Regions from separate parts of the Streptomyces sp. NPDC015220 genome, predicted to be linked through region 2. Evidence: riboswitches for the same ligand, from Rfam matches in the RefSeq annotation. Region 2 holds a riboswitch; each other region holds the start of a gene.
What was found. A riboswitch is a leader RNA that binds a small molecule or an ion and turns the genes downstream of it on or off. The one in region 2 is predicted to bind cyclic di-AMP.
Positions count from the first base shown of each region.

Region 1 (9,949 bases), on a different contig from region 2:
GGCCAGCAGCGTCACGTGGCAGCCGAGCCAGACGAGGGTGAGGGCCGCGTGCAGCAGGACCAGCAGTGCCATCCCGGCGTGCGGGGAGAGCCCGGACGGCGCGAGCGTGGGCAGCAGTCCCGTGTAGAAGACGGCGATCTTCGGGTTGAAGAGGTCGCTGACCAGTCCGGTCCGCCACGGGTTGCCGGCCGGGGACGGCGCCCCCTGGGCCGGAGCGTGCGAGCGGCCGCGGCGGCTGTGCCACAACGCCTGGGCGCCGAGGAAGCCGAGGTGGACCGCGCCGGCCAGCTTGACGACCGTGCAGGCCGTGGCGGACGCGGCCAGGACGGCGGACAGGCCCACGACCGTGAGCACGCCCCAGGCCAGCAGCCCCGCCGTGATACCGCCGACGGTCCGCAGGCCGTCCGGCCGCCCGGAGGCGAGCGCCCGCTTCGTCACCACGGCCATGTCGGGACCGGGAACGACGGTCAGCACGGCGAGCACACCCGGTGAGGAACTGTACGAAAATGACGGCCAGTCCCACATCCGCGCGCGGCCGGCCGGCACGGGGCGAAGGCCGCACCCCGGACGCGGGTGACGGGGGAGCGGCTCACGACTCCCGGGGCGTACGTCGGCCGACTCGTACTCCTTCCGACAGAGGGAGTGAGGCGGATCACACGACGTGGGTGCATAGAACCGTGGGGGGCACCGTCTTTCCTCTGGGTGCAGGCACTTGGACGGAAGCGGGGACGGGGGGCGGATGCAGCAGGCTCGGGCGGGTGAGTTCGACGAGTTCGTGACGGCCCGCTGGTCGGCGTTGCTCCACCTCGCCCGGCTGCTCACCGGCGGCGACCGGCACCGGGCGGAGGACCTCGTGCAGGAGTCCTTGGTCAAGCTCTGGTTCGTCTGGCCGAAAGTCGCCCAGGAGGCTCCGGAGGCGTACGTACGCAAGGTGATGGCCCGGGCGTCGGCGCGCTCGGCCCGGCGGCGCTGGTGGGGGGAGCGTCCCGTCGAGCAGGTGCCCGAGACCCCGGCGGTGGGCGATGTGTCGGCGACCGTGGTGGAGCGCTCGCGACTGGAGGCCGCGCTGGCCCGGTTGCCCTCGCGGCAGCGGGCCGTGGTGGTGCTGCGCTACTACCAGGACCTCTCCGAGAGACAGGTGGCGGAGGCGCTGGGCTGTCCGGTGGGCACCGCCCGCTCGCACGCCGCGCGGGGCGTGGCGCGCCTGCGGCAGCTCCTGGCCGACGCCAACGAGCCGGTGGGGTGAAGGAGACTCCCATGAACCACATGGACCGCACGCCGGTGGACCGCACTGACCGGTTCGAACTGCGGCTGACGCGGCTGATGCGCGAGGGCGAGCAGTACACCCCCTTCGAACCCAGGCACCGGGAACGGCTCCGGGCCGGCGTACGGGCCCGACGACGGGCGCGGGCGGCGCGGCGGGCGGTCGGCTCGTTGCTGGCGGTGGCCGGCATCGGCCTCGGCCTTCTCCTGCTGCCCGACCGCCACGTCAGGACCGAACCCAGCGCACCCGTTCCCCGGCCCGTGTCGGTTCCGTCGTCCTCGCCCCCGGCGACCACGCCGCCGCCGGACGCCCCGGCGAGCCGGACCCCCTCCTCGGCCGACACGACCGCCCCGCCCACGCCGGGCCGCACCCGCGGCACTCCGCCCGCCGGTACGACGATGCCGGCGACCTCCCCGGCGTCGTACGGGGCGGCACAGGGTCCATTCGGTACCGGGGCCGCCCGGAGCGAGCCACCCCCCGCCGCCTCCTCGCTCGCCGGGACGCCCGGCTAGCGTGCTCTACCCGGCACCCACCACCCAACGACCGCAGCACGCGCGCCGCGCCCCGCCCCTCCGAGCGTGGCGCGCCACCGTCAGGAGTGTCCTCGTACCGATCCGGGAGCCGGCACGGGCGGCACATGGACGGCGCACGGACGACGCAGAAAAGGACCGACCTTGGCAGAGACCGGCCTCGCCGCCGGGACGGGCACCGGCCGCCCGCCCCGGCGGCCACCGATACCGGCGCCGCCACGCGCGCCGATACCGGTGTCGCGATGCGCACTGATACCGGTGTCGCAATGGGCGCGAATACCGGTGCCGCGACGCGGACCGGTGCGGGTGCCGCGGTGCGTGTCTCCGACCCCGGTGCCGCCACGCGTTCCGACAGCGGCGCCCCGACGCGTTCCGATACCGGCGCCCCGACCCGAGACCGCGCCTCGTCCGGAGACGGCGCACCACCGGGAGCCGGCCTCCCTCCCGGAGCCCGTGCTGGACATCGTCGTACCGGTGTCCGACCAGGAGAACGACCCGGGGCCCGGCCTCCGCCGGCTCCACGCGCACCCGCGTGAGACCTTCCCCGGCCCGTCCCGCAGCACCGCCACCGACGACGCCGGTACCGACGGCGCCCCGCGCATCGCCGCCCGGCCGGCCGGCGAACTCCCCGAGGCGGAGTGGCCGCGGCCGACCGAGAAGGACCGCGGCCGGGCACTGCGGGCCGCCCGGTCGAGGCCGGCGGTCCTCGTCCCGGCGTATCCGGACGCCGACCTGCCCACCGGACCGCCCACCGAACCGGCGGCCCTGCTGCCGCTCGTCGCCCCCCTGCTCCCCGGGCACCGCGACTTCGCCAACGACACCCGGCTCGCTCCTGGAGCCCGGGTGGTGCGCGGGCCCGACAGGAAGACCGTCTCCCGCCGCTACGGCGTCAACCCGCGCGCCATCCTCGGCGTGGGCCTCTCCTGCGCGCCGCGCGGTTCCAGGTCGGCTCCTCGCGACGTCACCGAGCAGCCGCTGCCGTTGGTGCGCGGCGCGGAGTGGTCCTTCGACACCGAACCGCTGGTGCTCGCCGAGCGGACGCGGCTGCCGGGACACGAGGCGCCGGCCGACCGGGCCGACGCTCACCCCGAACGGCTTCGGCACGTACGTCCGCCACCGGGCGGCCCGGCACACCCTCCCCCCGCTCGCCCCGCCCCGGCACGTACCGGCCGGAACACCCTCCCGTACCCATCAGAAACGGATGCCCGATGACCGCGACCGTGCCCCCCACCGAGACATCGGGCACCCCTCGGGCGGACGGTGCCCACGAACCCCCCGCCGAGCCGTCCGGCGGTCGCGCGCGCCGGTGGCCGCTCGACCGGCTGACGCCGACTGACCTGCGGGTGCTGCGGCTGTACCTCTTCACCCGCCTGGGACTGTGGCTCATCACCTACGCCGTCGCCTGGACCGCCCCCGGAGGCGACAGCAAGAAGCCGGCCGGCTGGCTGTCCCGCTGGGAGCAGTGGGACTGGGTCCACTACCGGCGAATAGCCCAGTACGGTTACTTCGACCCGTTCCCCGGCATGGACCCGCCGCACGACAACCGGGTCGCCTTCTTCCCCGGTTTCCCCCTGGTGCTGCGCGCCGTGCACACCGTGGTCGCCGACTGGACCGTGGCCGGCCTGCTGGTCTCCCTGGTGAGCGGCGCGGTCGCCGTCGTGGCGCTGGCCCGGATCGCCGGGCTCGAGAGTCCGGACGGCGCCCGCTCCGGGCAACGGGCCGCCGCGTTCCTGCTGGCCTCGCCGGCGGCCGTCTTCCTGGCCGCCGGATACACCGAGTCGCTGTTCCTGGCCTTCGCCCTGCCGGCCTGGCTCGCGGCGAAGCGACGCCACTGGCCGCTCGCCGGACTGCTCGGCGCGGCGGCCACCACCGTCCGCATCAGCGGGCTGTTCCTGGCCGCCGCGATCGCCGTCGAACTCCTGCTCACCCTGCGCCCGTCCGCCCGCACCGGCCAGGCGGACCCCGGAGTGCTGCGCCGCCTGCTTCCGCTGGGCTGGTGTGCGCTGCCCGCCGTGCCCGCGGTCGCGTACACCGTCTACCTGCACGAGCGCACCGGTGACTGGCAGGCCTGGCAGCACGCCGAGGAACGCGGCTGGTACCGGGACTTCCACACGCCCCTCGAAGCGTTCCGCAACACCTGGCGGAACGCCTTCGACCACCTCCAGACCACCGGTTACGCGGTCGAGTTCCAGCTGGAGCTGGTGGCCATGGCGGTCGGCGTCCTGCTGCTGGCGATGCTGCTGTTCCGCCGCCGCTGGCCGGAGGCCGTCTACGTCGGGCTCAGCCTCTGGGCCCTGGGCACGTCCTACTGGTACCTGTCCATTCCCCGCGCCACCCTGCTCTGGTGGCCGTTGTGGACGGGACTGGCCCGCTGGAGTCTGCGCCGCCGCTGGGTGGGGGAGGCCTACGCCGGGGTGGTGGCGCCGCTGACGGTGGTGCTCGCGGTGACCTTCACCTCGGGCCGCTGGACCGGCTGACGGGGTCTCGGGCCGGTGGACCGGCTGGCGGGCCGGTCCGCGGGCGGTGTCAGCCCGCGCTCAGCTCGGTCAGTTCGTCCAGGGGGAGGGTGTGCCGGGTCCGGAGGACCTTGGCGCGCAGGTAGCGGACGTTGTGGTCGGTGGTGAAGACGCCGGTCGGCACCCGGTCGTGGACCTCGATGCCCAGGGCGCGGAGCTGGTCGGCCTTGTCCGGGTTGTTGGAGAGCAGGTCCAGGGCCGTGATGCCGAGGGCCTTCAGCATCTGGGCCGCCGCCGTGTAGTCACGGGCGTCCTCGGGCAGGCCGAGGGCCGCGTTCGCCGCGTAGGTGTCCAGGCCCTGGTCCTGGAGGGCGTAGGCGTCGAGCTTGTTGTAGAGACCGATGCCCCGGCCCTCCTGGCGGAGGTAGAGCAGGACACCGCCGCGGTCGGCGATGCGTTCCACCGCCTCGCGCAGCTGCGGACCGCAGTCGCAGCGGGCGGAGCCGAAGACGTCGCCGGTCAGGCACTCGGAGTGCAGCCGGACCAGCGGGACGGCCCGGCCGGCACCGGCGGGCGCGGAGGAGGCGGGGCCGGGGACGGAGGCGGGAGCGCGGTCAGGGGCGGAGCCGGGGACCGGGGCGGAGCCGGGCGCGCCCAGCACCACCGCCACGTGTTCCTGCCCGTCGGTCAGCCCGTGGAAGGTGACCAGTTCGGCGTCGACGCGGTAGCCGTCGGGGAAGCGCAGCGGTACCCGGACGCGGGCGCGCAGGGTGGCGGCGGGTGTGTCGGGCATGCGGGTCCTCCGAGGGCCGGGCGGGCGGAATGGTGCTTCAGATTTGAAGCAAGACGTCGCTCCGAGACCCTAACGCGTGCTTAAAATTTGAAGCAAATGGAATACGGTTCTCCCGGCCCCCGGCCCCCGGCTCAGTCGCAGGGCGAGGACCGCCGCCGCCAGGGCACTTCCTCGGGTCCGGCTCCGGGCCCGTCGCCCTGGAGGCCGCGGGTGATCCGGGTGCAGATCTCCTCCAGCTGCCCCACCTGCTCCGGGGTCAGCCGGTCGAAGAGGCGCTCGCGTACGGTCTCCACATGGCCGGGCGCCGTGCGCTCCAGGACCGACATGCCCTCCGGCGTCAGCACCGCGACGCTGCCCCGCCTGTCCGAGGAGCATCCCTCGCGGCGGACCAGACCGTCCTTCTCGAGCCGCGCCACCGCGTACGTCAACCGGCTGCGCGTGATCTTCAGCCGCTCGGCGAGGCCGGTCATGCGCAGTGCGCGGTCCGGGGTCTCGGAGAGGACCGACAGGATGGAGTAGTACAGGTGCGGCATGCCGGCCTCCTGCTGGAGCTGCCGGTCGATCGCGTCCTCCAGCAGGAGGGAGGCGGCGATGTAGGCGCGCCAGGCGCGCTGCTCCTCGGGCGTGAGCCAGCGGGTCGTCATGCCGCCAGTGTAGTTTGTTTCAAACTTGAACCAATTCGGTCGGCGCCGGCCGTCCGCGTCCCAGGGAGAGTACGTCGATGCCCCTGCCGTACGTCCTGCTGTCCGCCGCCGTCTCGCTCGACGGCTACCTCGACGACACCGGGCCCGACCGCCTCCTGCTGTCCGGCCCCGCCGACTTCGACCGGGTCGACGAGGTGCGGGCGTCCGTGGACGCGATCCTCGTCGGGGCCGCCACCCTGCGCGCCGACAACCCGCGGCTGCTGGTCAACTCGCCGCGGCGGCGCGCCGCCCGGATCGCCGCCGGGCGGCCGGAGTACCCGCTGAAGGTCACGGTCAGCGCCTCCGGCGACCTGGACCCGGACGCGCTCTTCTGGTGCACGGGCGGCGCGAAGTCCGTCTACACGACGGACGCGGGCGCCGACCGGCTGCGGCGGGCCGGCATCGCCTCCGGGGGGACCGGCGCCGTCGACGTCGTCGCGCTGGGCGCCGAGCTCGACTGGCGGCGCCTGCTGGAGCACCTGCACGACGTGCGCGGCGTGCGCCGGCTCATGGTCGAGGGCGGCGGCACGGTCCACACCCAGCTGCTCCAGCGGCAGCTCGCCGACGAGGTGCAGCTCGTGCTCGCCCCGGTGTTCGTGGGCGACCCCGGCGCGCCGCGGCTGTTCGGGCCGGGGCGGTACCAGGGTGGCCGGCTGCGGCTGGTGGAGACGCGGGCGGTCGAGGACGTCGTGCTCATGCGCTACGAGCCCACGGCTCCCGGCGTCGGCGAGCGTGCCGTTCCCGCGGACCGGCACTGGCTCCGGCTCGCCTGCGACCTGGCGCTGCGGTGTCCGCCGTCGCGGACCGCGTTCAGCGTGGGCGCGGTGGTGGTCGCCGCCGACGGCACCGAGCTCGCGCGGGGGTACTCACGGGAGGCCGGTGACCCGGCCGCGCACGCGGAGGAGGCGGCACTGGCCAAGATCGACCCGATGGATCCGCGGCTGCCTGGCGCCACGGTGTACAGCAGCCTGGAGCCGTGCGCCCGACGCGCCTCCCGGCCGCGCCCGTGCGCCCGGCTGATTCTCGACGCCGGGGTACGGCGGGTGGTCACGGCCTGGCGGGAACCGGACACGTTCATCGAGGCGGCCGACGGGACCGGAGTCCTGGTCGGCGGCGGCGCGGAGGTCGTCGTACTGCCGGAGTTCGAGGAAGCGGCCAAGGAGCCGAACCGGCACCTGCTCGACGGGCCCCCGGCGTGAGACCGCACCGCATCCGCTCGGCGGGCCTTTGGCGTGAGCGTGAGACCGCACCGCATCCGCTCGGCGGGCTCCCGGAGTCAGCCCAACCGGGACCCGCGCGGTCCGGCTCCGGTGTGAGCCGGACGGGTGCCTGCCGGGCGGCACCAGTGGCGGCGGAGGGCCGCCGTCCGGGCCGCCGGAGGCGGGCGTGTGTAAACGCGTGTGCAACCCACCTCGAACATGGGATACACTGGTTTCACCGACGCGGGGTGGAGCAGCTCGGTAGCTCGCTGGGCTCATAACCCAGAGGTCGCAGGTTCAAATCCTGTCCCCGCTACTGAAGGCTCAGGGCCGGAATCCGAACATGGATTCCGGCCCTGAGTGTTTTCCGATCCCGCCTGTTCCCGAGCCTCGGGTTCTCCGCGCTCGTTCTCCGCGCTCGTGTGCTCACGAGGCCGGGCCTCTCCCGCCCCTCCCGCGCGTTCTCGCCGTCCCGACGGACCCGCCCCCTCCCCTGATCGTTGTCACGACACGTGAGCGACCGGTCCCCGTCCGCATAACAACTGACACACCATCAGGTCGGGCCGAGTGGCGAGGAGGGTGCGCGATGGCGCCGAAGTGGCTTGATCCTTTGTCAACTCACCCGGTTTTCACCCCCCGCAGGGGTTATGTCCTGGCCAAAAAGGTTTAATGATCAAGCCGCGCGGCTTGGAAACCGAGCCTCGCGTCTATTAACGTTCGATAACGCAGCGCGGTCGTCCCAGCCGTCACAAGAGGCGGCTCCGTGCGCGCACGCGCCGAATCCCGCGAGGGAACCGGGGAACCACCAACTTGGGGTGAATCGCACGTCGTCCACCGTGTCGTCACGGCTGGTTGACGCGCGTAGGAGACCTTCCCGCTCCGAACCCGTCAGCTAACCCGGTAGGCGACGCGGAAGGAAAGGAGTACGCCCGCGTGGCGTCCAACCGGCCTGCCCCTGAAGCCCCGTTCGTGCCCGGCCAGGGTCCCGAGACCTTCGCTTACGGCGACCGGGGCCCCGATGAGGGCCCCTGGGAGGAGTGGAACCCCACCGAGGAGTCCCTCCGCCCGGTACGCGGCCGGCACCGGGTCGCCAAGCAGCGCGGCGGCGGACTCGCCCGCAGCTCCACCGTGCTCGGCGTCGGCGTCATGGCCGCCGTCGGCGCGGGCGGCATGGCCAGCGCCAACACCGGCAAGCCGCCGGTCTCCATCTCCCTGCCCGACCTGCCCTCCGTGGGCGTGCCCTCCGTCGGCTCGCTCTTCGAGGACTCCTCCGTCCAGGAGGAAACCCCCCAGGGCTCCGCTACCGCGCTGAGCGACGTCGGCACGGCCGCCGCCCCGAGTGGACGGGACACCCCCGACGCGGGCGAGGCACTGCGCAACCGCATCATGGCGCAGGCCGAGCAGCAGCAGGACCAGGTCGAGGCGAAGGCCCGGGCCGCCGCCGAGGCCGCCGCCGTGAAGAAGGCCCAGGCGGACGCCGCCGAGGCCAAGCGGGAGGCCGAGCGGGTGGCCGAGGCCAAGGCCGCCGCCGCGAAGAAGAAGGCGGAGGAGGAGGCCAGGAGGAAGGCGGAGGCGGCGCGGCTGGCCGAGCTGGCCAGGCAGTACACGCTGCCGACCTCCTCGTACACCATCACCTCCACCTTCGGTCAGGCCGGCACCATGTGGTCCTCCGGCCACCACACCGGTCTCGACTTCGCCGCCCCCACCGGCACCCTGATCAAGGCGATCCACAGCGGCACCATCACCGAGGCCGGCTGGGCGGGCTCGTACGGCTACCGCACGATCCTCACCCTCGACGACGGCACCGAGCTGTGGTTCTGCCACCAGTCGTCGATCACCGTGACCGTCGGCCAGAAGGTGAGCACGGGTGACGTCATCGGCCGGGTCGGCGCCACCGGCAACGTCACCGGTCCGCACCTGCACCTGGAGGTCCACCCCGACGGGTCGCCCGCCGGCATCGACCCGATGGCGTGGCTGCACGGCAAGGGCCTCAACCCCTGACCTTTGTTTGCGCGATCTTTGCGCCCGGAAACGGCGGGGCGCGGAATGGGTCGCTCCGGATCGGTCGTTGATGCTCTACATGACTTCCAAGACTTCACTGCGCAAGCTGGGCCCGTCCGACCTCGAGGTCTTCCCGCTCGCCCTCGGCGGCAACGTCTTCGGCTGGACCGCCGACCAGGCGCAGTCGTTCGCGGTGCTCGACGCCTACGCGGCGGCCGGCGGCAACTTCGTCGACACCGCCGACTCGTACTCCGCGTGGATCGAGGGCAACCGGGGCGGCGAGTCCGAGACGATCATCGGCAAGTGGGTCAAGGAGCGCGGCAACCGCTCCGAGGTGGTCATCGCCACCAAGGTCAGCCAGCACCCCGACTACCAGGGCCTGAGCGCCGCCAACATCAAGGCCGCGGCCGACGCCTCCCTCAAGCGCCTGGGCACCGACTACATCGACCTGTACTACACCCACTTCGACCAGCCGGAGGTGCCCGTCGAGGAGATCGTCGGCGCCCTCGACGCACTGGTGAAGGCGGGCAAGGTGCGGCACATCGCCGCCTCCAACATCTCCGCCGAGCGGCTGGAGGCGTCGCTGGAGTTCTCCGAGCGCGAGGGCCTGGCCAGGTACGTGGCGCTCCAGCCGCACTACAACCTGGTCTCCCGCGGCACCTACGAAGGCGAGCTGCGCGACCTCGCCGAGCGGGCCGGCCTGGCCGCGGTGCCGTACTACGCGCTGGCCTCCGGCTTCCTGACCGGCAAGTACCGGCCCGGCGCCACGGTCGACAGCGCGCGGGCCGAGGGCGCCGGCAAGCACCTGGACACCGAGCGCGGCCAGAAGGTCCTCGCGGCCCTCGACGAGATCGCCCGGGCACGTGGGGCCGAGGTCGCCACCGTCGCACTGGCCTGGCTCGCGGCCCAGCCGACGGTGGTCGCCCCGATCGCCTCGGCGCGGACCGTGGAGCAGCTCCCGGCCCTGCTCGCCGTCGCGGAGCTGCGGCTGACGCAGGACGAGCTCGGGAAGCTCGCCCAGGC
Region 1 covers NZ_JBIBUK010000030.1:19,149-29,097, reverse strand. Annotated here, with positions in the region: gene ACF061_RS35320 (LysE family translocator) at 1-525, opposite strand, end outside; gene ACF061_RS35315 (SigE family RNA polymerase sigma factor) at 740-1,246, shown strand; gene ACF061_RS35310 (hypothetical protein) at 1,258-1,776, shown strand; gene ACF061_RS35305 (glycosyltransferase family 2 protein) at 2,248-3,006, shown strand; gene ACF061_RS35300 (mannosyltransferase family protein) at 3,003-4,271, shown strand; gene ribA (GTP cyclohydrolase II) at 4,321-5,043, opposite strand; gene ACF061_RS35290 (MarR family winged helix-turn-helix transcriptional regulator) at 5,175-5,687, opposite strand; gene ACF061_RS35285 (dihydrofolate reductase family protein) at 5,765-6,925, shown strand; tRNA gene ACF061_RS35280 (tRNA-Met) at 7,168-7,241, shown strand; cyclic di-AMP (ydaO/yuaA leader) riboswitch at 7,690-7,847, shown strand; gene ACF061_RS35275 (M23 family metallopeptidase) at 7,859-8,926, shown strand; gene ACF061_RS35270 (aldo/keto reductase) at 9,006-9,949, shown strand, end outside.
Region 1: another riboswitch for cyclic di-AMP. It lies ahead of ACF061_RS35275 (M23 family metallopeptidase); the one in region 2 lies ahead of ACF061_RS26295 (M23 family metallopeptidase).

Region 2 (9,949 bases):
CCCATCGGGTCGATGGCGGACCTGGACGCGGCCACCCTGGAGGACGCGCGCGCGTTCTTCCGCACGTACTACGCGCCCAACAACGCCGTGCTGTCGGTCGTCGGCGACATCGACCCGCAGCAGACGCTCGCCTGGATCGAGAAGTACTTCGGCTCCATCGCGTCCCACGACGGCAAGCCGCAGCCGCGGGACGGCTCCCTGCCCGACGTCCTCGGCGAGCAGCTTCGCGAGGTCGTCGAGGAGGAGGTCCCGGCCCGCGCCCTGATGGCCGCCTACCGGCTGCCGCACGACGGCACGCGCGCCGGCGACGCGGCCGACCTCGCCCTGACCATCCTCGGCGGCGGCGAGTCCTCCCGGCTCTACAACCGTCTGGTACGGCGCGACCGCACCGCCGTCGCGGCCGGGTTCGGCATGCTGCGGCTGGCCGGCGCGCCGTCCCTGGGCTGGCTGGACGTGAAGGCCTCCGGTGACGTCGAGGTGCCGGTCATCGAGGCCGCCATCGACGAGGAGCTCGCCCGGTTCGCCGAGGAGGGTCCCACCGCCGAGGAGATGGAGCGCGCCCAGGCCCAGTTGGAGCGCGAGTGGCTGGACCGGCTGGGCACGGTCGCCGGCCGCGCCGACGAACTGTGCCGCTACGCCGTCCTGTTCGGTGACCCGCAGCTCGCCCTCACCGCCGTCAAGCGCGTCCTGGAGGTGACGGCCGAGGAGGTCCAGGAGGTCGCCAAGGCCCGCCTGCGCCCCGACAACCGCGCGGTGCTCGTCTACGAGCCGACCCCCGCCGCAGCCGCCGGCGACCAGGACGCGGACGCCGCGGCCACCGACGACACCGAGGAGACGGCGAAGTGACCGAGCTGGCCACCATGGACTTCCACCCCCAGCCCCGGGCGGGCGAGGCCAAGCCCTGGGCCTTCCCGGCGCCCGAGCGCGGCACGCTGGACAACGGCCTGACGGTGCTGCGCTGCCACCGCCCCGGCCAGCAGGTCGTCGCCGTCGAGGTGCTGCTGGACGCGCCCCTGGACGCCGAGCCGGCCGGCCTGGACGGCGTGGCCACGATCATGGCGCGGGCCTTCTCCGAGGGCACCGACAAGCACTCCGCCGAGGAGTACGCCGCCGAGCTGGAGCGTGCGGGCGCCACCCTCGACGCGCACGCCGACCACCCCGGCGTACGGCTGAGCCTTGAGGTGCCGGCCTCCCGCCTGGCCAAGGGACTCGCCCTGCTGTCCGACGCCCTCAGGGCGCCCGCGTTCGCGGAGTCCGAGGTCGAGCGGCTGGTGCGCAACAGGCTCGACGAGATCCCGCACGAGCTGGCCAACCCCTCCCGCCGCGCCGCCAAGGAGCTCTCCAAGGAGCTGTTCCCGGCCACCGCGCGCATGTCGCGGCCGCGCCAGGGCACCGAGGAGACCGTCCGGAACATCGACTCGGCGGCCGTACGCACCTTCTACGACCGGTACGTCCGCCCCGCCACGGCCACCGCCGTGGTCGTCGGCGACCTCACCGGCACCGATCTCGACGAACTGCTCGGCGAGACCCTGGGCGCCTGGACCGGCTCGCCGGCCAAGCCGCGGCCCGTCCCGCCGGTCACCGCCGACGACACCGGCCGGGTGGTCGTCGTGGACCGCCCGGGCGCCGTCCAGACCCAGCTCCTCATCGGCCGGGTCGGCCCGGACCGGCACGACCGGGTCTGGCCCGCGCAGGTGCTCGGCACCTACTGCCTGGGCGGCACCCTCACCTCCCGCCTGGACCGCGTCCTGCGCGAGGAGAAGGGCTACACCTACGGCGTGCGGTCGTTCGGCCAGGTGCTGCGCTCGGCCCCCGACGGCTCGGGCGCCGCGATGCTCGCGATCAGCGGCTCGGTCGACACGCCGAACACCGGCCCGGCCCTGGAGGACCTGTTCACGGTGCTGCGCAAGCTCGCCGCCGGGGGCCTCACCGACGCCGAGCGGGACGTCGCCGTGCAGAACCTCGTCGGTGTGGCGCCGCTCAAGTACGAGACCGCGGCCGCCGTGGCGAGCACGCTGGCCGACCAGGTCGAGCAGCACCTGCCCGACGACTACCAGGCGACGCTCTATCAGCAGCTCGCCGCGACCGGCACGGTGGAGGCCACCGCGGCCGTCGTCAACGCCTTCCCGGTGGACCGCCTGGTGACCGTCCTCGTCGGCGACGCGGCGCAGATCAAGGAGCCCGTCGAAGCCCTGGGCATCGGTCAGGTCACGGTCGTCGCAGCGGAGTAGCGGCGCCCGCCGGCCGCTCGTGACGGCGGCGGGCGGTGCGTACGGGGCCCTGGTGACCGAAGCGTCACCAGGGCCCCGTGATGTCCGGATTGCGGGAGAGGCTGCCCGTCTGACCTGTGGCCTGCGCTACAAAAACCCCGATTCGTTTGGGAATTGAAAGCGGCCCCGTCTAGCGTCAGTGCGGCTGTCCGTCAGGCAGTGCGCCGCACCCGCGGCACCGGACAGTCATCGCCGAGTCCCCGTACGGCGCGAGCCAGGGGAGCCGGGGACCCATCCAGTCCCTGGGGTGAATCGGACGCCCGCGCGCAGCGGGGCGCCCGTAGGAGACCTTCCTGCTCCGAACCCGTCAGCTAACCCGGTAGGCGAGAGGGAAGGAAAGGACCCACGTCTGCATGGCGTTCACCCGCGCCACCGGGAAGCACCGCCGTCCTGGCCGGATGCACCGCACCACCGCCCGCGCGGCGGGCGTCGCGGCCCTCACCACGACCGGCGTCATCGGCACCCTCGCCGCCGCCCCGGCGCTCGCCGCCGACGCTCCCGCTCCCGAGGACACCGGCCTCACCCCGGTCATCAGCATCGGCGACACGGTCGCCGCGAAGATCGACGCCCAGGCCGCCGCCCAGCAGCACGCCGCCGAGCGGAAGCAGGCCGAGGAGGCCGCCCGCAAGAGGGCCGCCGAGCTGGCGAAGAAGGAGCGCGAGGCCAAGGAGCGCGCCGCCCGCGAGGCCGAGCGCAAGCGCCTCAACGCCTTCGTGTCGCCGATCGCCGGCTCCTACGTCTCCACCGGCTACCAGAGCGGCGGTTCCCTGTGGTCCTCCGGCTCCCACACCGGGGTCGACTTCCACGCCATGACCGGCACCAGCGTCCACGCGGTCGGCGTCGGCACCGTCGTGGAGACCGGCTGGGGCGGGGCGTACGGCAACCAGATCGTGATCAGGATGGCCGACGGCATGTACACCCAGTACGGCCACCTGTCCTCCATCGGGGTCTCGGTGGGCCAGCAGGTCGCCGCGGGCCAGCAGATCGGCCTGTCCGGCGCGACCGGCCACGTCACCGGGCCGCACCTGCACTTCGAGGCGCGCACCACCCCGGACTACGGCTCGGACATCGACCCCGTGGCCTATCTCCGCAAGCACGGCGTGGACGTCTGACCGGCGCCCTCGAAGCCCGCTCCCGAGCTCCCCGAACGCCCTCGACGGCCCCGGCCCCGCGCCGGGGCCGTCGTCGTTCACGAGGCCGCCGGCGCCGCGGGCCGCGCCCGAGCCCGTGACGCGGACGCCGAAGCCGCGCCCCCCGGAAAAGGGTGACGCGGCTCCTGAGCGCTATCGGCTCCAACCGTCCGGGCCCCGCCGCCCCGCGCGGTCCGGCGGGTTCCGCCGTCCCGCTCGATCGGTCCGGCCCCACGACCTCGCCCCGGAACAGACCGTCCCGGAGCGCGGTCCGTTCGGATCAGACCGTCTCGGGAAGCTCCTCGAGTCCCTCGGCGACCAGCTTGGCCAGCCGGTCGAGGGCGGCCTCGGCGCCCTCGGCGTCGGAGGCCAGGACGATCTCCTCGCCGCCCTGCGCGCCGAGACCGAGGACGGCCAGCATGGAGGCCGCGTTGACGGGGGCGCCGTCGGCCTTGGCGATCGTCACGGGGACGCCGGAGGCCGCGGTGGCCCGGACGAAGATGGAGGCGGGGCGGGCGTGGAGGCCCTCGGCCCAGCCGACGTTGACGCGGCGCTCAGCCATGTGATGCTGCCCTTCAGGTGTACCGGGTTGTCTAGACCAGTTTCCCACACGCGGAGCACCCCCCGGAGCGGCACGGTGCCCCGCTCCGGGGACGGCCTCGGACCGCGCGGCCCCGGCCCGAGGGGTCCTCTCCCGTGTGCTCCCCCGAGTGTCCACCACGGACCGCCCCCGCTGCCGCCGGACGCGAGCCGTACTCTGGGGCCCATGCACATCTCGTCGGACCGGCACGAGTATCCCGCCCACTGGGAGGCCGACGTGGTGCTGCGCGACGGCGGCACCGCGCGGGTCCGTCCCATCACCGCCCACGACGCCGACCGGCTGGTCAGCTTCTACGAGCAGGTGTCGGACGAGTCGAAGTACTACCGCTTCTTCGCGCCCTACCCCCGTCTGTCGGCGAAGGACGTCCACCGCTTCACCCATCACGACTTCGTGGACCGGGTGGGCCTCGCGGCCACGATCGGCGGCGAGTTCATCGCCACCGTGCGCTACGACCGCGTCGGCGCCGCCGGGCCGTCCGACGAGGCCGAGGTCGCCTTCCTGGTGCAGGACGCCCACCAGGGGCGCGGGGTCGCCTCCGCGCTGCTGGAGCACATCGCCGCCGTCGCCCGGGAGCGCGGCATCCGCCGCTTCACCGCCGAGGTGCTGCCCGCCAACACCAAGATGATCAAGGTGTTCACGGACGCCGGGTACACCCAGAAACGCAGCTTCGAGGACGGCGTCGTACACCTGGAGTTCGACATCGAGCCCACGGACCGTTCGCTGGCCGTGCAGCACGCGCGGGAGCAGCGCGCGGAGGGGCGGTCGGTGCGCCGGCTCCTGGCGCCCGGCTCGGTCGCCGTCGTCGGAGTGGGCCGCACGCGCGGCGGAGTGGGCCGCAGCATCCTCGACCACGTCCGCGACGCCGGGTTCACCGGTCGGCTGTACGCCGTCAACCGCGCCTTCGGCGAGGACCGGACGGAGATCGACGGGGTGCCCGCCCACCGTTCGGTGCGCGACATCGCCGGGCCGGTCGACCTCGCGGTGGTGGCCGTGCCCGCCGAACACGTCCCCGGCGTCGTCGCCGAGTGCGGCGAGCACGGCGTACAGGGGCTCGTCGTGATCTCCGCCGGGTACGCGGAGAGCGGCCCCGAGGGGCGCGAGCGCCAGCGCGCCCTGGTGCGGCAGGCGCGCACCCACGGCATGCGCATCATCGGGCCGAACGCCTTCGGGATCGTCAACACCTCGCCCGAGGTCCGGCTGAACGCCTCGCTCGCCCCCGAGATGCCCCGGCCCGGCCGGATCGGGATGTTCGCGCAGTCCGGGGCCATCGGCATCGCGCTGCTGTCCCGGCTGCACCGGCGCGGCGGCGGGGTCACCGGGACCACGGGCGTGTCGACCTTCGTGTCGTCCGGCAACCGCGCGGACGTCTCCGGCAACGATGTCCTGCAGTACTGGTACGACGACCCCGACACCGACGTCGCCCTGATGTACCTGGAGTCCATCGGCAACCCGCGCAAGTTCACCCGGCTCGCCCGGCGAACGGCGGCGGCGAAACCGCTCGTCGTCGTGCAGGGCGCCGGATCGGCCCCGCAGGGACACGCCGTGCGGGCGACGCGGCTGCCGCACGCGACGGTGTCCGCGCTGCTGCGGCAGGCCGGCGTGATCCGCGTGGACACCATCACGGAACTCGTGGACACCGGGCTGCTGCTCGCCCGGCAGCCACTGCCCCCGGGACCGCGGGTGGCGATCCTGGGCAATTCCGAGTCGTTGGGTGTGCTGACGTACGACCGGTGCCTCGCGGAGGGGCTGCGGCCGCAGCCGCCCCAGGACCTGACGACGGCGGCGTCGGCGGAGGACTTCCGGGCCGCGCTGGCGCGGGCGCTCGCCGACGACACGATCGACGCGGTGGTCGTGACCGCGATACCGGCACTGGGCGAGGGCGCCGCCGAGGACGCCGCGCTGGCCGAGGCGCTGCGGTCGGCCGCGGCCGCGGTGCCCGGCAAGCCGGTGCTGGTTGTCCACGTCGAGCTGGGCGGTCTCGCGGAGGCGCTGTCGGCCGCCGCCAGCACCGGACCGCAGTCGGCGGCCGGCGCCGTCCCCGCCGTCCGGGACCTGGCGCGGACACCCCCGGCCGCACCGGGGACGACCACCGCCACGGGACCGGCCACCGGCGCCGCCGGCCCCGGGACCGGCGCCGACCCCGCACCCGGCACCCACTCCGGACCCGGCACGGCCCGCCCCGCGCAACCGCCCCAGGCGGCCCCCGGGACCGCCCCACGCCCAGGCTCGCACCTCATTCCCGCCTACCCCGCCGCCGAGCGGGCCGTGCGCGCCCTCGCCGAAGCCGTCCGGTACGGCCAGTGGCGGCGGGAGGCCGCCGACCCTGGCAAGGTGCCCGAGTACGACGACATCGACGAGAAGGGCGCCGCCGCGCTCATCGGCTCCCTGCTCGCGCGCGGGCAGGGCCTCACCCTGGGCCCCGAGGAGACCTGCGAGCTGCTCGGCCGCTACGGCATCCACGTCCGCCGGGCCATTCCCGCGCCCACCCCCGACGCCGCCGCCGAGGCCGCCCGCGCCCTCGGCTACCCCGTCGCCCTGAAGGCCACCGCCCCGCACCTTAGGCACCGTGCCGACCTGGGCGGGGTACGCCTGGACCTGGCCGACGAGGAGCAACTGCGACGGGCCTACGCCGAGTTGACCGAGCTGTTCGGCAAGCCGGAGGAACTGCGCCCGGTGGTGCAGGCGATGGCGCCGCGCGGGGTCGACACCGTCGTGCGCGCGGTCATCGACCCGGCGGCCGGCGCGGTGCTCTCCTTCGGGCTGGCCGGGGCCGCCTCCCAGCTGCTGGACGACATGGCGCACCGGCTGGTCCCGGTCACCGGCCGGGAGGCCACCTCCATGATCCGCTCCGTCCGGACCGCCCCCCTGCTGTTCGGCTGGCGCGGCTCGGCACCGGTCGACACGCCCGCCCTGGAGGAGCTGCTGCTGCGCGTGTCGCGGCTCGTCGACGACCACCCGGAAGTGGTCGCGGTCACCCTGGAGCCGGCCGTCGTCGCCCCGCACGGGGTGAGCGTCCTCAGCGCCAGCGTCCGGCTCGCGCCCCCGCCCGCCCGGGACGACCTCGGCCCGCGCACGCTCCCGGTGTACTGAGCCGCTCCCGCGCGGCGGCTTTCCCGCGCGGAGCGGTGCCTCGCAGTCGGCGCGCCCCCGTAGGATGGACGGCATGGCCAAGACCAGTACGACGACCCAGGGGCTGCGGGCGGCGATCGAGCGCAGCGGCTACTACCCGGCCCTCGTGGCCGAGGCGGTGGAGGCCGCCGTCGGCGGCGAGCCGATCCGGTCGTACCTGGTCCACCAGGAGACCACGTTCGACCAGAACGAAGTGCGGCGGCACGTGACGGTGCTCGTCCTCACGGGCAACCGCTTCATCGTCAGCCACACCGACGAGCAGGCCGCCGACGACACCTCCCCGACGCCGTACGCCACCACCTCCACGGAGTCGGTCAAGCTCGACCGGATCTCGTCGGTCGTGGTCAGCCGCGTGGTGGCCAACCCGGAGCAGTACACGCCGGGCACGCTGCCCCGCGAGGTCGTCCTCACCATCGGCTGGGGCGCCGTCTCGCGCATCGATCTGGAGCCCGCCGCCTGCGGCGACCCCAACTGCGAGGCCGACCACGGGTACACGGGCAGCTCGACGGCGGACGACCTCAGCCTGCGCGTCAGCGAGGCCGGTGACGGCCCGGAGACGGTGCGTCAGGCCCTCGTCTTCGCACAGGCCATCTCCGAGGCCACCGCGGACGTCACCCGCTGATGACACAGTCCACCGCCTGGGGCCACCCCGAACCTCTCGCCATCGAGTCCGCGCCCGTCCCCGAGTACGGGTCCGGCTCCCTCGCCGACCTGCTGCCCACCCTGGCCGCGGGCATGGGCGTGCCGGACATGACGGCCGCGATCACCGAGCTGACCCCGGTCGACCGGGCCTGCGTCTTCCTGATCGACGGGCTCGGCTGGCAGCAGCTTCGCGCGCATCCCGAGGACGCGCCCTTCCTGACCTCCCTGCTGGGCAGCTCGCGCGGCGGCACCGGCCGTCCGATCACCGCCGGTTACCCCGCCACCACCGCCACCTCGCTCGCCTCCGTGGGCACGGGCCTGCCGCCGGGCGCCCACGGGCTGCCTGGCTACACCGTGCGCGACCCGGCCACCGGCGGGCTGATGAACCAGCTCCGCTGGCAGCCGTACACCGACCCGCGCGCCTGGCAGCCGCACCCCACCGTCTTCCGGCTCGCCCAGCGGGCCGGTGTGCACGCCGCCCAGGTGTCCTCGCCGACCTTCGAGAACACCCCGCTGACCAAGGTCGCGCTCAGCGGCGGAACGTTCCTGGGACGGCTGACCGGCGAGGACCGCATGGACCTCGCGGCCGAGCAGCTCGCGGCGGCCGACCGCGCCCTGGTCTACACGTACTACTCCGAGCTCGACGGCGCCGGCCACCGCTACGGCGTGGACTCCGACACCTGGCGCGGCCAGCTCATGCACGTCGACCGGCTGGTCCAGCGCCTGGCCGAGCAACTGCCGCCCCGCAGCGCGCTGTACGTCACCGCAGACCACGGCATGGTCGACATCCCGTTCGACGAGCAGCACCGCCTCGACTTCGACGAGGACTGGGAGCTGCGGGCCGGCGTCGCCCTGCTCGGCGGCGAGGGGCGCGCCCGGCACGTGTACGCCGTGCCGGGCGCCGGGAACGACGTGCTGACCTGCTGGCGCGAGGTGCTCGGCGAGCAGTTCTGGGTGGCCTCCCGGGACGAGGCGGTCGAGGCGGGCTGGTTCGGGCCGCGGATCGAGGACCGCGTGTACGCGCGGCTCGGCGACGTGATCGCCGCCGCCCGCGACGACGTGCTGCTCATCGCCTCGGAGCGGGAGCCGAAGGAGTCCTCGATGGTCGGCAACCACGGCTCGATGACCCCTGCCGAGCAACTGGTGCCCCTGCTGGAAGTACGCTCCTGACGCAGCCGTCCGCTCACCGCCCGTTCCCCCACTTGCCGCCCATCCCGCCGAAAGGTGCCCGACTTCCCATGTCCGAGCTGGTGTTCTTCTCCGGAACCATGGACTGCGGGAAGTCGACACTGGCTCTGCAGATCGAGCACAACCGGTCGGCGCGCGGCCTGGCGGGAATGATCTTCACCCGGGACGACCGGGCGGGCGAGGGCAAGCTGTCCTCGCGCCTCGGCCTGGTCACCGACGCGGTGGAGGTCGAGGACGGGGTGGACCTGTACGCCTACCTCGTCGATCACCTCTCCCGGGGCGGCCGCGCCGACTACGTGATCGCGGACGAGGCGCAGTTCCTCGCGCCGGGGCAGATCGACCAGCTCGCACGCGTGGTCGACGATCTGGAGATCGACGTCTTCGCCTTCGGCATCACCACCGACTTCCGCTCCAAGCTCTTCCCCGGCTCCCAGCGCCTGGTCGAGCTCGCCGACCGGGTGGAGGTGCTCCAGGTCGAGGCGCTGTGCTGGTGCGGCGCCCGTGCCACCCACAACGCCCGTACGGTGGGCGGCGTCATGGTCGTCGAGGGCGCGCAGGTGGTCGTCGGCGACGTGAACCACTCCGCGGACGAGGTCGGTTACGAGGTGCTGTGCCGCCGGCACCACCGCCGCCGTATGACCGCCGCCTCGGCCCGGGCCGCGGCGCTCTCCCCGGACGTCCTGCCGGTGGCCGCGGACGGCCGGGGCTGACACCCGGTCACCGCAGTTCGGACGGAGAGGCCGAAGGCCACCAGTGACCGCGCGGCCCGCCTGGGGTCGAGCGCGGATACGCGCGGGCGGAGCGCCCTGCGGATGGCTGCCGTGCTCACCACACGGCCTGGGCGACGGCCGCGCCCGCGAACGACAGGCCGAGGCCGACGGCGACCGTCACCAGGAGGTACCCGGCGGCCCCGGCGACCCGGCGCGCGCTGGTCATGGACATGAGTTCCTGGGAGAAGGTCGACCAGGTGGACAGGGCGCCGCAGAACC
Region 2 covers NZ_JBIBUK010000015.1:81,626-91,574, reverse strand. Annotated here, with positions in the region: gene ACF061_RS26305 (M16 family metallopeptidase) at 1-846, shown strand, start outside; gene ACF061_RS26300 (M16 family metallopeptidase) at 843-2,231, shown strand; cyclic di-AMP (ydaO/yuaA leader) riboswitch at 2,451-2,611, shown strand; gene ACF061_RS26295 (M23 family metallopeptidase) at 2,624-3,382, shown strand; gene ACF061_RS26290 (HPr family phosphocarrier protein) at 3,681-3,962, opposite strand; gene ACF061_RS26285 (GNAT family N-acetyltransferase) at 4,167-7,091, shown strand; gene ACF061_RS26280 (DUF5998 family protein) at 7,165-7,752, shown strand; gene ACF061_RS26275 (alkaline phosphatase family protein) at 7,752-8,942, shown strand; gene ACF061_RS26270 (thymidine kinase) at 9,011-9,670, shown strand; gene ACF061_RS26265 (fluoride efflux transporter FluC) at 9,786-9,949, opposite strand, start outside.

Region 3 (9,949 bases), on a different contig from region 2:
GCTTACGGGCGTCCGCCGCCGCCCTCAGGGCTTCGCCCGGCCCGTGAGGCGCTGCGAGTGCCGGTCGAGCGCCCGCCTCAGCTCCTCCAGTTCGGTGTCGGACAGAGCGCCGCCCTGCGCGAACTTCAGGACGTGCTCGGCGACCGTGCGCAGCTTGGTGTTCGTGCGCTGGGAGACCTCGCGCAGCACCCGCCAGGCGTCCTCGGGGGGCATCCGCCCGAAGGCCACCACGGCGCCGATGGCCTGGTCTATGACCGCGTGCGAGCCCAGGGCGTGCTGCAACTGGTCGATCTCCTCGTGCAGCCGCTCGTGCTCCAGCACCAGATCGGTGACGGACAGCGGCTGGAGGGGGTGCCGCCTGGAAATCGCGAAGAACACCATCGGAGATTCCCTGGGTCGTGGAGCGGCCGGAGTTCCATCTCCAGCTTGCGCCAGGAGGACGGCGCGCACGACCGGAGACCGGCGGCTCGAACCCTCCCCCACGCTCGCGTACGTCCTGTACGTTTTTCACGAAGCCGTCGCGCTCCCACCAGCGGCCGCCGCTCCCGTGGGCGCCGCTCACCCGCCGACCGGACCAGCCGCCCCGCGGAGGACCGTGCCATGACCCGACCGCCCGCCCACCGCCCACCGCCGGAGTCCGCCGAGCGCGCGCTCGGCGGTCCGGCGCCTTCGGGCCGCCGAGCGCGCTGAGGCGCCGATGCCACCGCCCCCGCACGAGCCGTCCCAGCCCTCCGAGCCGCCGGCGCTGCCCGCGCTGACCCGCGCCGAGGCGGAGCTGATCGACTGTTACCTCGACGTGGTGGACCTCCTCGGCCGGATCAACCCGGGTCGGCGCGAGGACACCTATGGCGGGCTGAGGGCCGCTCAGGCCCTGGTCCGCAAAGCTGCCGAACTGCGCGACGCGCTCGCGCTGATGCACCAACGGAACGAGACCGAGCTGCACACCGCCACCCTGGCGCGGGCGCTGCGCGCGCTGGACGGCGAGCGGCGTGCCGCCCGGGTCACCCTGCCGCCCGACCGGGCCAGTTGAGCCGCACGCGGTCACGCGACCGCGGGCGACGCCGGCGGCACGCACGGGCGTAAGCCGAAACGGACCAAACGACGTACCGCCTTTCGGCTAGAAAAACCCGTGTTCCCGAGGCGCTTCCGGTTGCGCGACGCGCCTGCCCGGATGGCGGAATGGCGTGTTCCGGTGCTGGTCCGGGCGTCGCCGTGGGACCAGACGGACGTTCGAGTGCACGAGCGTCCACCCGAACGGGTGAGTGGTGAGTAACAACACAAATCCCCGGTTCCGTTGGGATTTTCGGACATCCGTAGGTGAAGATCCGTGTCTGACGACAAGCCCCCGCCACAGCGGCGGGGCGGTCCGGGCGGACGCCGAATCCTGCCGCCGCCCGGACAACCGGTCGACGGGAGTGGATCGGCAGGAGTGGAGGACCCGAGCACGACGGGTCGCCGGAACGGTCGCACCTCGGCCGTACCGAGCAGCCCTTGGGGTGAAGCCGCGACAACGCGGCCGGGCAACTTCGCCAGCCCGAATCCGACAGGTCATCCTTCACAGGCGGCTGACGAAGGGTTGCGCATGACTGCGCTCAATCGTGTCCCGTCGTTCATGGCCCGGGCCGGCACGGCCTCGGCCCTGACCATCGCCGCCGTGGGCGGCTCGATCGTGGTGCCGGGCGCCGCCTCCGACGCCTCCGCCGCGACGCTCGCGACGAAGGCGCTCCAGATCGCGGCGTCCAAGAAGGGTTCCCCCTACCAGTGGGGAGCGACGGGACCGCGACGGTTCGACTGCTCCGGGCTCACGCTGTACTCGTTCAAGAGGGCGGGCAAGAAGCTGCCCCGCACGGCCGAACAGCAGTACAACAAGTCCCGGCACATCTCAGCGAGCAGCCGCCGCGCGGGTGACCTGGTGTTCTTCCACTCGGGCTCGTACGTCTACCACGTCGGCATCTACGCCGGCGCGGGCAAGATCTGGCACGCGCCGAAGACCGGGGACGTGGTGCGGCTGCAGAAGATCTGGACCAGGAGCGTCTGGTACGGCCGGGTCAGCTGATCCGCCCGAGGGCGGTGACGGCCGGCCGAGGCGCCGTCACCGCCCTCGGGCCCTCTCAGTGTCCGGCCCCGGGCTCCGGCCCACGGGACTCGGGCGACGAGTCCCGTCGGCCCGCCGTCCGTGCGGGGCGGCCCGGCGCCGTCCAGGGGAGTTCGATGCGGACCGTCTTGCCGCCCTCCCGGGTGCGCCGCACGGTCAGTCTGCCGCCGCACTCCGCGGCCAGCCATCGGATGATCACCATGCCCCGGCCGTTGTCCTGCTGGACAGCGGCCGGCAGTCGTTTCGGTAACCGCGGATGGCTGTCGGTCACCCCGATGCTCAACAGCTCGTCGCGTTCGAGGACGAGGTCCACCGTGAAGGTGGGCGACTGCCCGAGGGTGTGCTGCACGGCGTTGGTGGCGAGCTCCGAGACGATGAGCCGCACGGTGTCGGCGGTCTCCGTCCCCGCGGGCAGGCCCCACTCCGCCAGGGCGCCCACCGCGTAGGCGCGGGCGGCGGAGACCGAGGCGGGATCGCTCGGCAGAGTGACGGATGCTTCCAGGTGGTCTGCCATGGCGATGTTCGTCCCCTTCCCACGGGACCGTGGTCCGGCACGGAGCGGATGGTTCGAGTACGGTCCCGGACTGGTGGTTCGCCGTCAGACTGCCACCACGACGACGGCACCGGTGGCGATCCCCCGAGATATGCATATATCTGTCGCTCGAAGCGGTGAACTCTGCGGCGGTCGACCGCGCGCCGCGCGGATCGTCCTGTGCCGTGGCACGGGTCCCGGCCGCGGCGCCGAGCGCCGAAGCCGCCGCCGGGAGCCGGGAGGGAGTGGGAAGTGTCCATGCAGCACGGTCCCGTGGTGCGCCGCCGGAAGCTCGGCGCCGAACTGCGCACGCTGCGCACCGGAGCGGGTCTCACCAGCGGGGAGGCGGCCCGGCTGGTGGGCTGGCACCAGTCGAAGGTGAGCCGGATCGAAACCGGGGCCAGCGGGGTGAAACCGGCCGACGTACGGCTACTGCTGGACGCCTACGCGGTCCACGACCCCCAACTGCGCGATCTGCTGCTGGTGTTGGCGGGATCCGGGGACGGTGACGACCGGCGCCACTGGTGGCACGCCTACCGCGGCGTACTGCCGCCGACCTACCGGGACTTCATCAGTCTGGAGTCCCAGGCGACCGCGATGCGGACCCTGGAGACCTCCGTCGTCCCCGGGCTGCTCCAGACGCCCGAGTACGCGCGCGCGGTGACCCGGGCCGCCGTGGACGGACTCGACGACGAGCGGCTGGACGCCCTGGTGGAGGTGCGGCTGGCCCGGCAGGACGTCCTGCGGGCCGATCCGCCGCTCGAGCTGAACGCGGTGCTCGACGAGGCGGTCCTGCGCCGGGAGGTCGGTGGCCCGGAGGTCATGGCGCGTCAGCTGGAACGGCTGACCGAGGCGGCACGGCTGCCGCAAGTCCGGTTGCAGGTGCTGCCGTTCGCGGCGGGCGCGCACATCGGCATCACCGGCCCTTTCGTTGTCTTCTCGTTTTCGAACACTTCTGATCTGGATGTGGTCGTTCTCGACCACTTGACGAGTAGCCTCTATCTCGATCGGAAAGAAGACCTTGAGGCCTACACCGAGGCCTTCGACGCCCTTCGGTTCCATGCCCTTTCGACCGAGGACTCGTTGGACTTCATCGCAGGGATGCGCCGGAACACCTGACGGCGCGCGAACGCGTAAGGAGGCTCCATGTCCGCTCTGCCGCGGAACCTATCGTCCAGCACCGATCTGCACGGCGTGCGATGGCTGCGCAGCAGCTACAGCACGGGGGCGAACAACTGCGTCGAGGCGGCCCGGCCGGTGTCGGGCCCGGACGCCGGACTGTTCGCCGTGCGCGACTCCAAGGCCCCGGCCGGGCCCGCACTGCTCTTCTCACCCGGGAGCTGGGCGGACTTCACGGCCGCGGTGCACCGCATCTGACCGCGACTCCCCCCTGGCGACGCACGGCCGTGTCACGCCGACTCATGGTCGCGTTTCGCCGATGACCCGTACGGCGTGGTCGATCTGCGCCTCGGAGAGGTCCGCGCGGGCGGTCAGCCTGAGCCGTGAGATGCCGTCGGGCACGGAAGGAGGACGGAAGCAGCCCACGGCCAGGCCCGCCGCACGGCAGTCCGCCGCCCATCGCACGGCGCCCTCCGGGGACGGCGCGCGCACGGAGACCACCGCGGCGTCCGGGCGCACGGCCTCCAGCCCCGCGGCGGTCAGCCGGGCGTGCAGTCCGGCCGCCACCGCGCGGGCCCGCGCCGCCCGCTCCGGTTCCCGGCGCAGCAGTCCCAGGGCGGCCAGGGCCGCCCCCGCCGCCGCGGGGGCCAGGCCCGTGTCGAAGATGAACGTCCGTGCCACGTTGACCAGATGGTCGATCACCAGGGCGGGCCCGAGCACGGCTCCGCCCTGGCTGCCCAGCGACTTGGACAGCGTCACCGTCACGACCACGTCCCCGGCGCCGGCCAGCCCCGCCGCCCGGGCGGCGCCGCGACCGCCGGCGCCCAGCACACCGAGGCCGTGGGCGTCGTCCACGACCAACCCCGCGCCCCGCTCCCGGCACACCGCCGCGAACTCCGCCAGCGGCGCCGCGTCGCCGTCGACCGAGAACACCGTGTCGGAGACGAGGACGGCCGGCCCCTCGTGCGCGCCGAGCGCCTTGCGCGCGGCCTCCGGGTCGCTGTGCGCCACCACCTGTGTGGTGGCGCGGGCCAGCCGGCAGCCGTCGATGAGCGAGGCGTGGTTGCCCGCGTCCGAGACGATCAGCGAACCGTGCGGGGCGAGCGTGGTGACCGCGGCGAGGTTGGCCGCGTATCCGGACGAGAACACCAGCGCCGCCTCGAAGCCGCAGAAGTCGGCCAGTTCGCGCTCCAGCCCGGTGTGCAGTTCGGTGGTGCCGGTGACCAGCCGGGAGCCCGTGGCGCCGCCGCCCCAGGCGCGCGCCGCGGCCGCGGCCCCCTCGGTCACCTCGGGGTGGCGGGCCAGCCCCAGGTAGTCGTTGCTCGCCAGGTCGAGGAGCGGGGAGTCGGCGGAGCGGGGGCGCAGGGTCCGTGTCAGCCCGGCGCGGCGGCGCGCGTCCGCCTGGTCGTCGATCCAGCCGAACGCCATGGGTCCTCCGGAGGCTTTTGTAGGCAGTGCACAGACCCTAGCGGCCCGACCAGCCGCCCATGGTGTGGTGATACCCACACGTGGAAGCGTCTCTGTTGTGCGAACCCTCCTTGGCCGCGGGCGGCCCGGTAGGCCAGGATCGACTTCCATGGACCTCCTGAACACGCTCGTGGACAAGGGGCTTCGGCGCGAACCGCCGACCCGCGAGGAAGCCCTGGCCGTGCTGGCCGGCTCCGACGACGACCTGCTCGACGTGGTGGCGGCGGCGGGGAAGGTGCGCCGCCACTGGTTCGGCCGGCGGGTGAAACTCAACTACCTCGTCAACCTCAAGTCCGGGCTCTGCCCCGAGGACTGCTCGTACTGCTCCCAGCGGCTCGGTTCGAAGGCCGACATCCTCAAGTACACCTGGCTCAAGCCCGACGAGGCCTCCGCGGCGGCGGCGGCCGGGCTGGCCGGCGGCGCCAAGCGGGTCTGCCTGGTGGCCAGCGGGCGCGGTCCGACGGACCGTGACGTCGACCGGGTGTCGGAGACCATCAAGGCCATCAAGGACCAGAACGAGGGCGTCGAGGTGTGCGCCTGTCTCGGACTGCTCTCCGACGGCCAGGCGGAGCGGCTGCGCGCGGCCGGGGCCGACGCCTACAACCACAACCTCAACACCTCCGAGTCGACCTACGGCGACATCACCACCACCCACACCTACGCCGACCGGGTGGACACGGTGAACAAGGCGCACTCGGCCGGGCTGTCCGCCTGTTCCGGGCTGATCGCCGGAATGGGCGAGAGCGACGAGGACCTGGTGGACGTCGTCTACTCGCTGCGCGAGCTGGACCCGGACTCCGTTCCGGTGAACTTCCTGATCCCGTTCGAGGGCACCCCGCTCGCCAAGGAGTGGAACCTGACCCCGCAGCGCTGCCTGCGGATCCTCGCCATGGTGCGGTTCGTCTGCCCGGACGTGGAGGTCCGCATCGCGGGCGGCCGCGAGGTGCACCTGCGCTCCATGCAGCCGCTCGCCCTGCACCTGGCCAACTCCATCTTCCTCGGCGACTACCTGACGAGCGAGGGCCAGGCCGGCAGGGCCGACCTGGACATGATCGCGGACGCCGGGTTCGAGGTGGAGGGCGCCGACCAGGTCACCCTGCCGGAGCACCGGGCGGCTGCCGCAGGCGGCTGCGGGTCGCACCGGGACACTGGCTGCGGATCGCACGCCGAGACCGCCTGCGGGTCGCACGGGGACGCGGGGGTGTGCGGTTCCGGCGCCGGGGCCGCCGGGCCCGGGGGCAGCGAGCCCCGCACCGATCTGGTGACCGTGCGCCGCCGGGGCGCGGGAACGGACCTCGCGCCCAATGCCTGATCTGTCCGGCCCTTCCGGTACGGGCGTGTCCGCGCTCCTGGACCTCGACCGGCGGCACGTGTGGCACCCGTACGGTCCGATGCCGGGCCGCGGGGAACCGCTCGTGGTCGAGTCCGCGAGCGGGGTCCGGCTGCGGCTCGCGGACGGCTCCGGCGAACTGGTCGACGGCATGTCCTCGTGGTGGGCCGCGATCCACGGCTACAACCATCCGGTGCTCAACGAGGCGGTCCGCGATCAGCTGGAGCGGATGAGCCACGTGATGTTCGGCGGGCTCACCCACGAGCCCGCCGTCCGTCTCGCCAAGCTGCTCGTCGACATGTCGCCCGACGGCCTCGAACACGTCTTCCTCGCCGACTCCGGCTCGGTGTCGGTCGAGGTCGCCGTCAAGATGTGCCTGCAGTACTGGCGTTCGCTCGGCCGCCCGGAGAAGCGGCGGCTGCTGACCTGGCGGGGCGGCTACCACGGCGACACCTGGCAGCCGATGGCCGTGTGCGACCCCGAGGGCGGGATGCACGAGCTGTGGACCGGCGTGCTGCCGCGCCAGGTCTTCGCGGACGCTCCGCCGGCCGGGTACGAGGAGGCGTACGCCGCCCATCTGCACGACATGATCGAACGGCACGCGGACGAAGTGGCCGCCGTGATCGTCGAGCCGGTGGTGCAGGGCGCGGGCGGGATGCGGTTCCACTCCCCCGCGTATCTGCGGGTGCTGCGCGAGGCGTGCGACGCGCACGACGTGCTGCTGGTGTTCGACGAGATCGCGACCGGGTTCGGCCGCACCGGCGCGCTGTTCGCGGCCGAGCACGCGGCGGTCGCACCCGACGTGATGTGCGTGGGCAAGGCACTGACCGGCGGCTACCTGACGCTGGCGGCGACGCTGTGCACCCCGCGGGTGGCCGACGGGATCTCCCGGGGCGAGGTGCCGGTGCTGGCGCACGGCCCGACGTTCATGGGCAACCCGCTGGCGACGGCCGTCGCCTGCGCCTCGATCGAACTGCTGCTCGGCCAGGACTGGCGGACGGAGGTCGAACGGATCGAGGCGGGCCTGCGGCACGGCCTGGCGCCGGCGGCCGAGCTCGAAGGCGTGCGGGACGTCAGGGTCCTGGGCGCCATCGGGGTCGTCCAGCTCGACCGTCCGGTGGACATCGCCGCGGCGACCCGGGCCGCGGTGCGCGAGGGCGTGTGGCTGCGGCCGTTCCGGGACCTTGTGTACACGATGCCGCCGTACGTCGTGGACGACGTGGACGTGGCACGGATCGCGCGCGCGGTGTGCGCGGCGGCACGGGAGGGATGAGATGCCGGTACTGGTGATCACGGGCACGGGCACGGAGGTCGGCAAGACGGTCACGACGGCGGCCGTCGCCGCGGCGGCCGCCGCGGCCGGCCGGTCGGTGGCCGTGCTGAAGGCCGCCCAGACGGGTGTGGGTCCGCACGAGCGTGGGGACGGCGCCGAGGTCGTACGGCTGGCCGGTCCGGTGACCTGGGCCGAAGTCGCCCGCTACCCCGAGCCGTTGGCGCCCGGAACGGCGGCGCTGCGGGCCGGTCTGCCGCCGGTGCGTCCGCAGGAGGTGGCCGAGGCCGCCGCCAAGCTGGCCACCGAGCACGACCTTGTGCTGGTCGAGGGTGCGGGCGGGCTGCTGGTGCGGTTCGACGAGGCGGGCGGAACGCTGGCGGACGCGGCCCAGCTGCTGCGGGCCCCGGTCCTGGTCGTCGCCTCGCCCGGCCTCGGCAACCTGAACATCACCGAGCTGACCGCCCGTGAACTGCGCTCGCGCGGACTGGATCCGCTCGGCGTGGTGATCGGCAGCTGGCCCGCCGAGCCCGATCTCGCCACCCGCTGCAACGTCGCCGACCTGCCGCAGGTGGCCGGCGCTCCCCTGCTGGGCGCGCTGCCCGACGGCGCCGGCGCCCTGGCACCCGCCGACTTCCGGGCGGCCGCCCGGGACTGGCTGGCGCCGCGGCTGCACGGCACCTGGGACGCGGCGGCGTTCACGGTGCGGGAGGCCCCGCCCCCGTTCGCCTAGTGGGGTGTGTGGCAGGCCGGCGCGGGGGAGGCTCTCCGTAGGCCTGTCCTGTCCGGGAGGTAGCCATGCCGCTGCGGTCAGCCGGTCCCGGCAAGGTGGCACGGGATCCCGTCCACCACCCGTGGTTCGCCCGCTGCTACACCCGGCTCAGCGTGGCGGCGGAGACCGGGATGGGCATGGCCGGGGTGCGGGAGCGGCTGCTCGCCGGGCTGTCCGGCCGGGTGATCGAGATCGGCGCGGGCAACGGGCTCAACTTCGCGCACTACCCGGGTACGGTCGCGGAGGTCGTCGCGATCGAGCCGGAGCGCCTGCTGCGGCGCGAGGCCGTGTCGGCGGCCCTGCGCGCGGAGGTCCCGGTCGACGTGGTGCCGGGCTGCGCGGAGGCGCTGCCGGTCAAGAGCGAGGCGTTCGACGCGGTGGTGCTCTCGCTGGTCCTGTGCAGCGTGCGCGATCTGCCTCGGGCCCTTGCCGAGGTGCTGCGGGTGCTGCGACCGGGTGGCGAGGTGCGGTTCTTCGAGCACGGCAGGGGCGGCGGCCGGGCGATGGCCCTCACCCAGCGCGCCCTGGACCGCACGGTGTGGCCGCTGTTGAGCGGCGGCTGCCATCTGGCCCGCGATCCGATCTCCGCCCTGCGCGCGGCCGGGTTCTCGCTCGGCCCCTACCGGCAGGTGCTGATGCCCGCGAGCGGTCCCGTTCTGCCCACCTCGTTCTGCTCGCTCGGCACCGCCTGGCGGCCGGTCCCGGACGGGCCGGCCGGGCGCTGATCACGGCGTCCCCCGCTCGCCCGGTGTCCCGCTCGCCCAGCGCCCTTCGCTCGTCCGGCCTCGCCCGCGACGCCGGGGCCACCGGGCGGGTCCCGGGGCGCGGATCCGGCTCGGCTCATCGGGGGATACCAGGGGTGCGCCCGCTCACATTAGGCTCAGCGGGGGACAAAGCAGTCGTATCCCCTCATGTGCAGCGTCGACCGACCATCGAGGAGGCCGCCGTGTCCACACCTGCCGCGACGCCGGGCCGGGCGCCGTCCGCCGGGACCGCGGCCCGGGCCCGCGGGCTGACCAAGGCGTACGGGTCGGGCGAGACCGCCGTGCTGGCGCTGGACTCGGTGGACGTGGACATCGCGCGCGGCCGGTTCACCGCGGTCATGGGCCCTTCCGGCTCCGGCAAGTCCACCCTCATGCACTGCCTGGCGGGGCTCGACACGGTCTCGGCCGGGCAGGTGTGGATCGGCGGCACCGAGATCACGGGACTGAGGGACCGCGAGCTGACCCGGCTGCGCCGGGACCGGATCGGCTTCATGTTCCAGTCGTTCAACCTCATCCCCACGCTGAACGCGCTGGAGAACATCACCCTGCCGATGGACATCGCGGGCCGCGCCCCCGACGAGCGGTGGCTGAACCGGGTCA
Region 3 covers NZ_JBIBUK010000023.1:15,723-25,671, forward strand. Annotated here, with positions in the region: gene ACF061_RS31670 (ANTAR domain-containing protein) at 25-381, opposite strand; gene ACF061_RS31675 (hypothetical protein) at 698-1,030, shown strand; cyclic di-AMP (ydaO/yuaA leader) riboswitch at 1,366-1,579, shown strand; gene ACF061_RS31680 (C40 family peptidase) at 1,583-2,056, shown strand; gene ACF061_RS31685 (ATP-binding protein) at 2,112-2,609, opposite strand; gene ACF061_RS31690 (helix-turn-helix domain-containing protein) at 2,886-3,746, shown strand; gene ACF061_RS31695 (DUF397 domain-containing protein) at 3,774-4,004, shown strand; gene ACF061_RS31700 (8-amino-7-oxononanoate synthase) at 4,047-5,174, opposite strand; gene bioB (biotin synthase BioB) at 5,323-6,525, shown strand; gene ACF061_RS31710 (adenosylmethionine--8-amino-7-oxononanoate transaminase) at 6,518-7,816, shown strand; gene bioD (dethiobiotin synthase) at 7,818-8,546, shown strand; gene ACF061_RS31720 (class I SAM-dependent methyltransferase) at 8,612-9,310, shown strand; gene ACF061_RS31725 (ABC transporter ATP-binding protein) at 9,532-9,949, shown strand, end outside.
Region 3: another riboswitch for cyclic di-AMP. It lies ahead of ACF061_RS31680 (C40 family peptidase); the one in region 2 lies ahead of ACF061_RS26295 (M23 family metallopeptidase).